One region of the Ferdinandcohnia jepli genome, then DNA from elsewhere that is predicted to be linked to it. Evidence: predicted binding sites of a transcription regulator. Region 1 holds the regulator's gene; each other region holds the start of a gene.
What was found. The regulator CtsR, encoded in region 1, represses protease genes until heat stress. The targets are predictions, from matches to a motif close to ATGGTCAATAAAGGTCAAACA.
Positions count from the first base shown of each region.

Region 1 (4,294 bases):
TTTTTTATTTGTTTGAAATGGTTAAATATTATGACTTGTAAAAATTGCTAAAATGCATAAATTTTGATTAACATGCACAAATTCAATTTAACGCGCATAAATCCAATTAACATGCACAAATCTGATTTAACGTGCATTAATTCCAAATAACAAGCATAAGTGGTTGGTACAAGGATCCCGCTGTCTAAACAATTGATGAGGGAGTTACTGGGTCCTTCAATATAGGAGACTAAATTCTATATAACCACCCATATTAATAACAAAAAAGAGCAAATAGTAACTTTTCACCAGTAATTGATAAACCTACATGAGAGTTACTTTTTTCGAGAGGAAGCCAGTTAAAATTAAGCTGGTAGATACCGACCGAAATATCGCTAAAAACCGTAAATTTCAATTAAAAATCGTAAATCCGAATTAAAAACCGTAAATTTCAATTAAAAATCATAAATCCAAATTAAAAATCGTAAATCCAAATTAAAAATCATAACTACTATCCCTAAGAAGAATACAAGACATTATCCAACTAACAAGTCCCCTATCTAGCTTAAAATACTAAAAAAACACCAATAAACCCAAAATAAATAGCTACTTTCTTCAATTTAAAAACCATAACTCGAAAATAAAAACCCGTAAGTTAGTTTTCATGACAATTTTCAAGGTTACATTACTCATTTTTCGCAATAAGGATACTAAATTTATCGCAATCAGCTCTTCCGTATAATGAAACTCCAATAAAACCTCCCAAGAACAAAAGATTTTTACTAAAACCTTTCTATACAGGCAAAACTACCACAAAGACCGGAAAGCCTACATAAATCAAAGCAAACCTATCAAAACCTACACTTACCAAAGTAACCCCATGCTATCCACCACAACCACCAAATAACCTCTAACAACCAACCGCCCTATTCCACAATCCATCATAATAATGCACTACATCCCTAGGCGTTCAAGACTATTCAATAAATAGTAGGATATGCAAATCATAAAATAATGTTTGTTTCGTATAAATATAAAACACTCAATTTTTCTGTTTTGCTTTAAAGGTAAATAAGGGATTGTATCGAATTACATACTAAAGTATAAAGTGTATTTCTACTTCATAGGGGGATTAGAATGGCAGAATTTCTTGCAACTTTCCAAAGCGAAGATTTTATAACGATGTCTATTCGTATATTCATAGCGGCTTTATTATGTGGCCTTGTCGGATTAGAAAGGGAAGTAAATAAACATCCTGCAGGATTTCGTACACATCTACTGGTAGGGGTTGGATCATGTTTAATGATGTTAATGTCTATTTATGGTTTCCAACCTTATCTTGAGATGAGCGAAAATGTAAGATTTGATCCCGCACGTATTCCTTCATATGTCATAAGTGGGATTGGATTCCTGGGAGCAGGGACAATTCTTGTTCGCGATGCAACTGTACGAGGTTTAACTACTGCTGCTTCTATTTGGGTTGTAGCAGGATTGGGTCTGATAATTGGCTTGGGTATGTATGCACCAGCAATTCTAACAACGATAGTGGTTTTACTAAGCTTAATATTTTTGAATCGTCTGGAAGAATACTTTTTTAAATCTACAAAGAGAAAGAGAGTGCATATAATAATTAATGAAGATGTCTCTTCCTCAGGTGAAGTACTTCAACTATTTAAAACACATGGTTTTAGGGTCAAAGATTTTAACTTGAAATATTCAAAGGATAGGGATGAGGCTAACTGTCAATTTACAATAGAAGTTGAAGTCTCAAGTAAAAAAGAACGTGTTAGATTGTACGAGGAGTTTTCTAGATTAGAAAATGTACAAAAAATATTTTAAAAACAAGTTTAGAGCGGTACTTACTTTGGTAAATATAGATGGTATGAGTATTTATGAAGCAAGTACCGTACCTCGACTGTGAAATATAAGTGATTAAATGATAATTAAATTACCTTTCCTACCCGCATAAATAAAACGGCTCGCCAATCGCAAGTTTTCTTTTTCTAATTATAAAAACGCACATCAGTTGAAAAAATAGTTCAATCAATTTATATTATAGTTATAGTCAAATATAGTCAAAGTCAAGGTGAGGTGTGGATAATATGAGAAATATATCAGATATCATTGAGCAGTATTTGAAGAATGTTCTTGATATGAGTGATCGAGCGATAGTTGAAATAAAAAGAAGTGAGATTGCAGATAAATTTGAATGTGTCCCATCTCAAATTAATTATGTCATCAATACACGTTTTACTTTAGAACGAGGCTATCTTGTGGAAAGTAAACGTGGTGGCGGTGGATACATTCGCATCATGAAAGTGACAGCAAATGATGATTCTCAACTGCTTGAACAACTTGTTAGATTGATTGACCGAAGAATATCACAAACAAGTGCAGAAGATGTCATCGTACGCTTAGTAGAGGAAGAGGTCATTTCTAAAAGAGAAGCAAAGATAATGCTGAGTGTTATCGATCGCTCTGTCTTATTTATAGAGCTACCACATCGAGATGAGTTACGAGCCAGAATGTTAAAAGCTATGCTCACAACTCTTATGTATAGGTAATTCGCTAAAATATGGCCGCTCTAAACAGATTAAAGCGTAGAGTAGGAGAGGTGTTAACATGATATGCCAAGATTGTAATAAACGTCCTGCGACACTGCATTTTACTAAGATCGTAAACGGAGAAAAAACAGAGGTACATCTATGTGAACATTGTGCTCAGGAAAAAAGCGAGATGTTTATGTTTTCAGGAACCTCTGGGTTTTCAATTGATAATTTATTAGCAGGACTTCTTCATATTGAACCGTTAAAAGGTACTAAGACAAATGCTTTTCAACAAAATGAAATTTTACAATGTGAAAATTGCAAAATGACATTCCCACAATTTGCGAAGGTAGGTCGATTTGGCTGCTCGAATTGTTACTCAACCTTCGAAAAACAACTTACCCCAATTTTAAAAAGGCTACATTCTGGTAATACAAGTCATACTGGGAAAATTCCTAAGCGTATCGGAGGGACATTCCATATACGTAAGGAGATTGAACAACTAAAACAAAAGCTGAAAGAATATATTTCTCAAGAGGAATTTGAAAAGGCTGCAGAAACCCGTGACCAAGTAAGAGCCTTAGAAAAAAGAGTAAGTGGGCATGGAGAGGGGGAGGTTTAATCTATGTCACTTGAACGATTTATTAAGCAAGCCTTAAGTTCTTGGATGAGCCAAGAGGGTCCTGATTCAGATATTGTACTTAGTTCAAGAATTAGGTTAGCTAGAAATTTTAAGAACATCCCTTTTTCAACCGTATATTCTAATGAAGAGGCACAGCAAATAGTTGAAATCTTTCAGGAGAGATTTTCAGGAAGAAGTTTTCCTTCAATAGGAGACTTTGAATTATTAAAGGTTAATGAACTACAACCTATTGAGAAAAGAGTGCTTGTAGAAAAACACTTAATAAGTCCTCATTTAGCGGAGGATTCTCCATTTGGTGCATGTCTTTTATCTGAAAATGAAGAAGTAAGTATTATGATTAATGAAGAGGACCATGTCCGGATTCAATGTTTATTTCCTGGTTTCCAATTATCCGAAGCACTAGAAGTGGCAAACAATTTAGATGATTGGATTGAAGAACAGGTAGATTATGCATTTGATGAAACAAGAGGATACTTAACAAGCTGCCCTACAAATGTAGGTACCGGTTTACGAGCATCAGTTATGATGCATTTACCAGCATTAATTTTGACTCAACAAATGAGTCGGATAATCCCAGCTATTAACCAACTAGGTTTGGTCGTTAGGGGGATTTATGGAGAAGGTAGCGAAGCATTAGGGAATATCTTTCAAATTTCCAACCAAATCACACTAGGCAAAACGGAAGAAGATATTGTAGAAGACTTAAAGAGCGTAGTTACTCAACTGATTTCACAGGAACGTTCAGCGAGAGAGGCATTAGTAAAAACCTCCACGATTCAGTTAGAAGACCGAGTTTTTCGTTCATATGGGACTTTAGCAAACAGTCGGATTATCGAATCAAAAGAAGCTGCTAAATGCTTGTCAGATGTCCGATTAGGTATTGATCTTGGATATATAAAAAATATCTCTAGGAATATACTTAATGAATTGATGGTTCTTACCCAACCAGGGTTTTTACAGTCATATGCAGGAGGGTCGCTACGGCCAAATGAAAGGGACATTAGAAGAGCGACGCTAATTCGAGAAAGATTAATGCTTGAAAATAATAAGACTACTGACATGGAGGGTGATGAGTAATGATGTTTGGAAGATTTACAGAGCGTGCACAAAAGGTATTGGCGTTAGC
Region 1 is NZ_JBFOKR010000026.1:46,910-51,203, reverse strand. Features, by position in the region: gene AB3M96_RS21665 (MgtC/SapB family protein) at 1,117-1,818, shown strand; gene AB3M96_RS21660 (CtsR family transcriptional regulator) at 2,082-2,543, shown strand; gene mcsA (protein-arginine kinase activator protein McsA) at 2,602-3,147, shown strand; gene mcsB (protein-arginine kinase McsB) at 3,151-4,245, shown strand; gene clpC (ATP-dependent protease ATP-binding subunit ClpC) at 4,245-4,294, shown strand, end outside.

Region 2 (4,294 bases), on a different contig from region 1:
TTCTGGTCTGTTTATGTATGCTTTGTTCTTCATAGGAAAAATAATCTCGGGTTATATATTTCCAGATCAACTGACAGAGGTTGTCAAACTCTACAGTAAAATAAAGCCTGTTACATCTTGGAATTTTATCCTATTGTTCCTCATTATTATTCCAGGTGAAGAGCTTTTTTGGAGAGGCTTTATTCAAAAGAAGCTCTCACACGTCCTTCATAATAAAAATTGGCTAATTATCGTCTCTGCCCTTTTATATACTTCAGCAAATATTTACACTGGTAGTCCATTGTTTTTACTTGCCACTTTTATGGGTGGAATTGTTTGGGGTGCTCTGTATTTGTGGAAGCAAAATATAGGTATTGTTATTTTGTCGCATCTTGTTTTTAATCTATTCCTACTTGTATTATTTCCTATTTTTTAGAAGGAAGGGTGAAAAAGCGAATAAAACAAAAAAAAAGGAAACAGAAAGATGGGCGTTATTCCATTTCTGATTTCCTTGTTGATTTTTTTACCATATTCCTGAAATACTTTTTTTCCCATTTAGGATCCTCTATTTTTTAATAAGAGGGTTATTTAAAAATATTTTTGATTTTTTTACTTAATTACCTTTTCGGTAAATGCTTAATTGGCCTAGATAACAGGACTAATACAATAAGACTTACATAACCAAACAAAGGATACAAAAATGAGATAAGAGATCCATAACCTAACTGACTGATTACATAGGATACTGCCAGGATACCCCCTACAATCATCAATGAAGGAACCTTTATCATTTTCCTTACTTGTCTTTCCAAACCAAAGATATTTCCTATTACAGAAGTGAAAATTTCTCCGTAAATGACAAGAATGTACAACCAATAGAACGTAAACATGAAATGCTTCATAACCTCCGCCATTGGTATTTCATATAATTTTACATCTGGTAATGCAGACAGTGAAATATGACTTGTTAGGAGAATTAAGCAAAGAGAGCCCCCACCTATTAGTCCTCCCCATCTCAACGTTTTCTCGTCCTTCATTTCCTTTGCCAGTGGGACTAGCACCGGCATCGCCATCGTTAAATTGAAAGCTGCATATAAAAAAGGAGAGATAATCCATCGATAGCTTGTATGCTCTGTTTCAACTGTTTGTAAAATACTCACTGGTTCTGTCACAATTACCTCAATAGCTAATACAACACTAAAGAATATCATGATTGGCACAACAAACATGTTGACCCCGAATAAACCCTTTATACCAAATAGCAATACAAAAATAGAAAGAATAATTGTAAGAAAAATACCGAGTTGATAAGACAATCCGAGCTGCTCGTGAAATACTGCCCCTGCTCCCGATAGCATTACCGAAGATACACCGACTAGTACTAAAAGCATAAGTATATTCACGATTATGGCCGCTTTTTTCCCAAATAAATATTCATTAAACTCCTTATAAGAATCAGCCTGAATTCTATTTGCGATCAACATAATCCTTGTCCCTAACCAAATAAATAAAAAGCCGCTTATTCCAATTCCTGCTAAACCATAGATCCCGTACTGAGTAAAAAATTCTACAATTTCTCTTCCTGTTGCAAAGCCTGCTCCTACAATCGTGCCAACATAAACAGCACCTATTTGAAACGCTGCTCCCCAATTCCCACGCACACTAGCCACCTCATTATTCGTCCATTTACTTGATATATATGTGTAAGGAAGACAAATAAGACGAGCTATTAGGACGGAAAAAATTTCTAGTGCTTTTCTCTTGAAAGTCAAAAAAGGTCAAAGTATAATGAAGTCAAAGGTCAAAGATAGTCAAACGCATCCTGACCTGCTACTTTTAACTTATAATCCGTGGTAACACGGTTTTTATATATTCTATTGGTCAAATATAGTCAAATCAAAATATTTAATAATTAGGAGGTATTTTGTTTATGATTTGTCAAGCATGTAACCAAAACGAAGCAACAGTACAATTACACATTCAATTTAATCATGAGAAAAGACAAATTCAGCTTTGCCACGAATGTTATGCAAAGGAGAAAAACAACATGAAAATACCTTCAGGAATGAATGGTTTTCCTAATTTTTCATTTGATGACATGCTAAAAGGTTTTTCTGGACAACAAATGAATATGAATCAACAAGCACAGCCAAAACACGGTGGTAACGGCGGTGGTCTTCTTGACCATTTTGGCCGCAACCTAACACAAATGGCCAAAGCAGGTTTAATTGACCCTGTTATCGGACGAGATGAGGAAATTCAACGTGTTATTGAAATTCTAAATCGCCGTAATAAAAATAACCCAGTCCTAATTGGAGAACCAGGTGTTGGTAAAACCGCTATCGCTGAAGGTTTAGCTTTACAAATTTCAGAAGGCAAAGCACCAGGTAAGCTTTTGAATAAACAAGTTTATTTACTGGATGTAGCTTCACTTGTTGCAAACACAGGTATTCGTGGTCAATTTGAAGAAAGAATGAAGCAATTAATTGCTGAACTACAAAAACGCAAAAATATTATTCTTTTCATCGATGAAATTCATCTACTTGTTGGTGCAGGGTCTGCTGAAGGCTCAATGGACGCTGGTAACATCTTAAAACCTGCACTAGCACGTGGCGAACTTCAGGTTGTCGGTGCAACAACACTTAAAGAATATCGACAAATCGAAAAAGACGCAGCTCTTGAACGACGCTTCCAGCCAGTAACTGTAGATGAGCCAACTATTGAAGAAGCGATTCAAATACTAGAAGGTATAAAAACGAAATACGAAGACTTCCATAACGTCAAATACTCAGATGAGGCGATTAAAGCGTGCGTAACTCTATCACATCGTTACATCCAAGATCGCTTTTTACCAGACAAAGCAATTGACCTATTAGATGAAGCAGGCTCAAAAATGAACCTTCTTTCTGGTGGTACAAACTCAAAAGACCTTGAAGAACAACTTGCAAAGATTGCTGCAGAAAAGGAAAAGGCAGCTTCAGAGGAAGACTATGAACTTGCTGCTAAGCTACGTCACCAAGAAATTCTTCTTGAGAAGCAGCTAAATACTCCTGAAAGAAATGAAGAACATGTTGTAGATGTTAAAAATATCCAACAAATTATTGAAAAGAAAACAGGTATTCCTGTAGGTAAGCTTCAAGAAAATGAACAAGAAAAATTGAAATATCTTGCGGAAAACTTAGCGAAAAAGGTTATTGGTCAAGAAGAAGCAGTTTCGAAGGTAGCTAAAGCGGTTCGACGTAGCCGTGCAGGCTTAAAAGCAAAAACAAGACCAATTGGTACTTTCCTATTCGTAGGACCAACAGGTGTGGGTAAAACTGAGCTTACAAAAACACTCGCTGAAGAATTATTTGGCTCTAAAGATGCTATGATTCGTCTTGATATGAGTGAATACATGGAGAAACATTCTGTTTCAAAAATTATTGGTTCACCTCCAGGATATGTAGGTCATGAAGAAGCTGGACAATTAACAGAAAAGGTACGTAGAAACCCATATAGCATTATCCTGTTAGATGAAATTGAAAAAGCACATCCAGATGTTCAACACATGTTCCTTCAAATCTTAGAAGATGGCCGACTAACAGATAGCCAAGGCAGAACTGTCAGCTTTAAAGAAACTGTCATTATTATGACTAGTAACGCTGGTGTCGGTCATAAGAAGATTACTGTAGGTTTTGAAAAAGCTGAGACAGATGCATATAAAGAGTCCTCTATTTTAGACTCACTTGGTTCTTTCTTTAAACCAGAATTCTTAAACCGATTTGACAGCATTATTGAATTCAAGCAGCTTGAAAAAGAGCATCTGCTGCAAATCGTTGATTTAATGCTTAAAGAACTTGAAGCAACACTTCAAGAACAAAATATTACAATTACAGTAGAAGAAGCAGCGAAACAAAAATTAGCTGAACTTGGTTACCATCCTGCCTTTGGAGCACGTCCACTTCGTCGTGTTATTCAAGAGCAACTAGAGGACCAAATTACCGATGTTCTACTAGAAGATGAAAACAAAACGACTCTTGTTGTAACGATGGAAAACGATAAGATAGTCATTAAATAATTCTCTGGCACTCCTCAGTAATGGGGAGTGTTTTTGACTTCATTAAAAAAGATGCCTCACTTGAGACACCATTAAATCCCCACTTTACCTTGTAATTTGCTTGGCTTAAGGGGCATTTTCCTATTTGAAAATAAACTGTGAAGTACCATTCCAACGATGATCATTAGCAGACCGATAAATGAATAAACGCTTGGTATTGATTCATTCAACAGAACAATTTCACCTAACATGACAAATAAAATTTGTGTAGCTTGAGTA
Region 2 is NZ_JBFOKR010000003.1:63,175-67,468, reverse strand. Features, by position in the region: gene AB3M96_RS03875 (CPBP family intramembrane glutamic endopeptidase) at 1-415, shown strand, start outside; gene AB3M96_RS03870 (YkvI family membrane protein) at 597-1,640, opposite strand; gene AB3M96_RS03865 (ATP-dependent Clp protease ATP-binding subunit) at 1,910-4,036, shown strand; gene AB3M96_RS03860 (DMT family transporter) at 4,108-4,294, opposite strand, start outside.
Region 2: a site for CtsR is predicted at 1,777-1,797, ahead of AB3M96_RS03865 (ATP-dependent Clp protease ATP-binding subunit). Genes of this name have one in related genera too.

Region 3 (4,294 bases), on a different contig from region 1:
TGAATGGCGCACTTTCCTTTTCCAATCAAAAAGTAGTAGTTGATATACAAACAGAAAACGCTGCTATTGCGAGAAGAATTTATACTTTACTTAAAAAATGCTACAATGTAGGAGTAGAGTTGTTAGTTCGTAAAAAAATGAGGTTAAAGAAAAACAATGTATACATTGTACGTTTAATTGAAAATGCCAGAGGTATTTTAGAAGATTTAAAGATTTTCGAAGGCTTTTCGTTACGTCAGGAAATCTCATCCGATTTGCTTACGAAAAAATGCTGTAAACGTTCATACTTAAGAGGTGCATTTCTTGCCGGTGGGTCAGTAAACAATCCAGAAACGTCATCATATCATCTTGAAATCTATTCCTCTTATAAGGAGCACAATGATTCTCTTTGCGAGTTAATGAATATCTTTGACCTAAATGCCAAAACATTAGAGCGCAAAAAAGGATATATCACTTATTTAAAAGAGGCAGAAAAGATTACTGAATTTCTAAACGTAATCGGAGCACACCAGGCATTACTTCGCTTTGAAGATGTGCGTATCGTTCGCGATATGAGAAACTCAGTAAACCGATTAGTGAATTGTGAAACTGCGAACTTAAATAAAACAATTGGTGCTTCTATTAGACAGGTAGAAAATATTCGTTATATCGATGAAACAGTTGGTTTAGGAATATTACCTGATAAACTACGTGAAATTGCTGAATTACGAGTTGCCTACCAAGATGTAACGCTTAAAGAACTTGGTGAAATGGTTTCATCGGGGAAAATCAGTAAGTCAGGAATCAATCACCGTTTGCGAAAAATTGACGAGATTGCAGAAAAGCTACGTTCTGGACAACTAAGCTATTAAGCTTAGTCTCTTTTTTACAATAAATTAAAACGCTATCATAAAAAAGAAATGAAACCTTAACGGTGTTATATACGTATACAAGGAAACACTCTAAGTTTACAAAAAACAAACCACAAGAAAAGCTTGAGAAAAACGAGGAGGAAGAAAAATGGTTGAGAAAAAGGTGGAAGTTGGTTTAAGGACTGGTTTACAAGCACGTCCGGCAGCATTATTTGTTCAAGAAGCAAATAAATTCAATGCTGATATCTTCTTAGAAAAAGACGGAAAAAAGGTAAACGCTAAAAGCATCATGGGGTTAATGAGTTTAGCAGTCAGCTCAGGTTCATCTGTTACATTAATAGCAGAAGGTCATGATGAAGAAGCAGCAGTTGAAGCTTTAACTGCATTTGTTCAAAAAGAAGCATAAGAAAATCCTCTCACGAATAAGAGTGAGAGGATTTTTTGTTGCTATTACTTATTATCTGTTGGGAACATTACTTTATCAATTAAACCATATTCAAGTGCTTTTTCAGCAGTCATGAAGTTATCACGATCAGTATCTTTTTCGATAACTTCTAATGGTTGACCTGTACGATCAGCTAAGATACGATTTAATTTATCACGTAAGAAAAGAATACGCTTTGCAGCAATTTCAATTTCAGTTGCTTGCCCTTGAGCACCGCCAAGTGGTTGGTGAATCATCACTTCACTGTTTGGTAGTGCAAAACGTTTACCCTTTTCACCAGCAGCTAATAGGAATGCACCCATTGAAGCAGCCATACCGATACAAATGGTTGATACTTTTGGTTTAATGAATTGCATTGTATCGTAGATTGCCATACCAGCTGTGATAGATCCACCTGGGCTGTTAATGTATATAGAAATATCTTTTTCAGAATCCTCAGCCGCTAAGAATAATAACTGAGAAACGATTGAGTTTGCAACATTATCATCAATTGCACTTCCTAGCATGATGATACGGTCTTTTAAAAGACGTGAGTAAATGTCATATGCGCGCTCTCCGCGATTTGTTTGTTCAATGACTGTAGGTATTAAGTTCATTATTACTTCCTCCCTTATCCTTTATATGTCAAAATTAACTTACTATGTATTTCCATCATACAATTAAGGTCAGTAAAGGTCAAACATTTCGCTTTACTAAAATTATTCTATTCAATATCTTCTAATCCAATGATAACTGATATACGGAAAAGAAAAAAATCATACGTATTCCATCATACCCTTATCTTATGGATTTAAAACATGCAACTTGCAATGGAGTGAATTCTCGAATATAATTGTGAGTGCAGTTTGTAGTATTAAATTAGTATATATGTATGCAAAAATTATAAAGTTATATATGTCCAGCTTCTGCGCCTAGCCCCTCGAGGTCGCTTCACCCCTCCTGCGGCGGCAATAGCCTCCTCGTCGGGGTTCCAGCGCTTGTCGGACTTGCACAGGATGTGCTGACATCGACGTTGCCACAGGACGTGGCGGACTTTAGTCGATGTTCCTCTTAAAAAAGCATACGCATTTCAATTTTGCCCTCGTAGTGTAGTGGATAGCACAAGAGATTCCGGTTCTCTTATCGTGGGTTCGAATCCTGCCGAGGGCGTATACAAAAAGACCCGTTTCTTTATATAGAAACGGGTCTTTTCTATTATGTTTTAAAGTAATATGTACTATAAAGATTTTAGGAGTAAAGATAGGACTTTTTGTAGGAGTTACTCCCATGACTTATAAAAGTGCGCTCAAATACAATGAGTATGAAATAACTCATTAAGGGAGCGATGACAAATGGAAAAAGATTCTTCGAAAAATTTTATTATCTTCATCGGTGGGGTGAGCTTTTTAATATCTGCAATTTTGCAGATTGTTACTTTGTTTGGTCCACCATTAGCGGGAGACATTGCATTTCTTGACTGGGTAAATGATCGACCTGGATATACACTGTTTTTCACATTTTCTGTACTAGGGTTTGCTATTGCTAATATACCTGCTTTGATTGGTATTACTCATAAAGTTCATGGAAGAGGAAAGGTGGTAACTTATCTAGGTGCCCTTACCGCATTAGTTGGAAACTTCTTCTTTGTAATTTTAGTAACAGAGGCACTTATCCAAAGAGGTATGGCAACATTAGAACGGGAACCGATGGTATCACTTCTTCAATGGATTTTTGAAACACCGGTTTACTTCATTCCACATCTCTTATTCTTTCTGTTATCCTACGTGGGCATGCTTATTATTACAATTGGCTTAGTTAGAGCGAAAATTGCTTCAAAATGGTTTGTTTTATTTGGCGTATTGCAGTTAATTACAGGGTTTATAGAACTTGGACCTATACAACCATTTATAAGTTCTTTAATAACCTTATGTTTATATGGCGGCATAGGGATGATTTTACTTGGTAGACAAAAAAAGGTAATAGCTACTACTGAAATCGAAAACTTCTAAAATTAGATAGACAAATAACAAGAAATGGAGGGCTGTTGTATGACAAAACGCTGGGTACTTATACGGGCCTTTTCGATTAGTATGGTAGTTATTACAACAGTCCTTTTTATTTTAAACATACCTGTACTATTTGGGGAACTTCAACGGGTTTGTGATACATGCTCATTACCCCCTGAAATCCAAAAAGAATTAAAAACGGTTGGACTAAACACGAGCCGGTATGCCTTTTATCTATTATTTACTTCGCTTCTATTTACATTGTGTAATGTTATCCTTGGTATACTAATTTTGGTAAAGCGTCCAAAAGACTCGATGGCATTCCTTGTTGCTATAACATTAATGTTATTTGGATTAACTTTGACTATAGCAGACCCCTTTTACAACGAATTTCCAAAGCTTGAAGGGATTGCTAGAGTGATAGGATTTTTTTCAATAACGTTACTTGGTTTGGTTATTTGCTATTTTCCAGATCATCGATCTTCACGACGTTTAAGTCACTTCTTAGCACTTTCTTATATAATAGTAGAAGTTTTTATTCTTTTTTCTCCTGTTTTACCCTCTGTTTTAGAAGGGTTTTTACTCGTTCTTGAATGGAGTATTTTACTTTTAATGGGATATTATCAGATACAACGTTATAGAAAGCAATTCACCTCATTACAACGGCAACAAACTAAATTTCCTGTTTTTGCTTTTAGTATATCTATTATACTGGTTATCTTATCAGTTCAAATTCCTGCCTCTACTATTTGGGGAAACCTTTTGGGTCAGACACTTTATTTGGTTGCCTTATCCTTGATACCGTTATCTTTTTCATTAGCGATAATTAGGTATCGACTATGGTCAATTGACCCTTTGATTAACCGAACGCTTCGATATGGAATATTATCGGGAATGTTATTAGCGATATATACGGGTATTGTATATGCATTACGATTAACCTTTCTTGATGACAAAACAGCTTTGGTATCTTTAATTGGTACTGTAGGGGTAGCGATTGTAGTTCAACCATT
Region 3 is NZ_JBFOKR010000013.1:69,362-73,655, reverse strand. Features, by position in the region: gene whiA (DNA-binding protein WhiA) at 1-851, shown strand, start outside; gene AB3M96_RS14850 (HPr family phosphocarrier protein) at 1,000-1,257, shown strand; gene clpP (ATP-dependent Clp endopeptidase proteolytic subunit ClpP) at 1,302-1,892, opposite strand; tRNA gene AB3M96_RS14840 (tRNA-Arg) at 2,374-2,445, shown strand; gene AB3M96_RS14835 (hypothetical protein) at 2,628-3,284, shown strand; gene AB3M96_RS14830 (sensor histidine kinase) at 3,324-4,294, shown strand, end outside.
Region 3: a site for CtsR is predicted at 1,958-1,978, ahead of clpP (ATP-dependent Clp endopeptidase proteolytic subunit ClpP). Genes of this name have one in related genera too.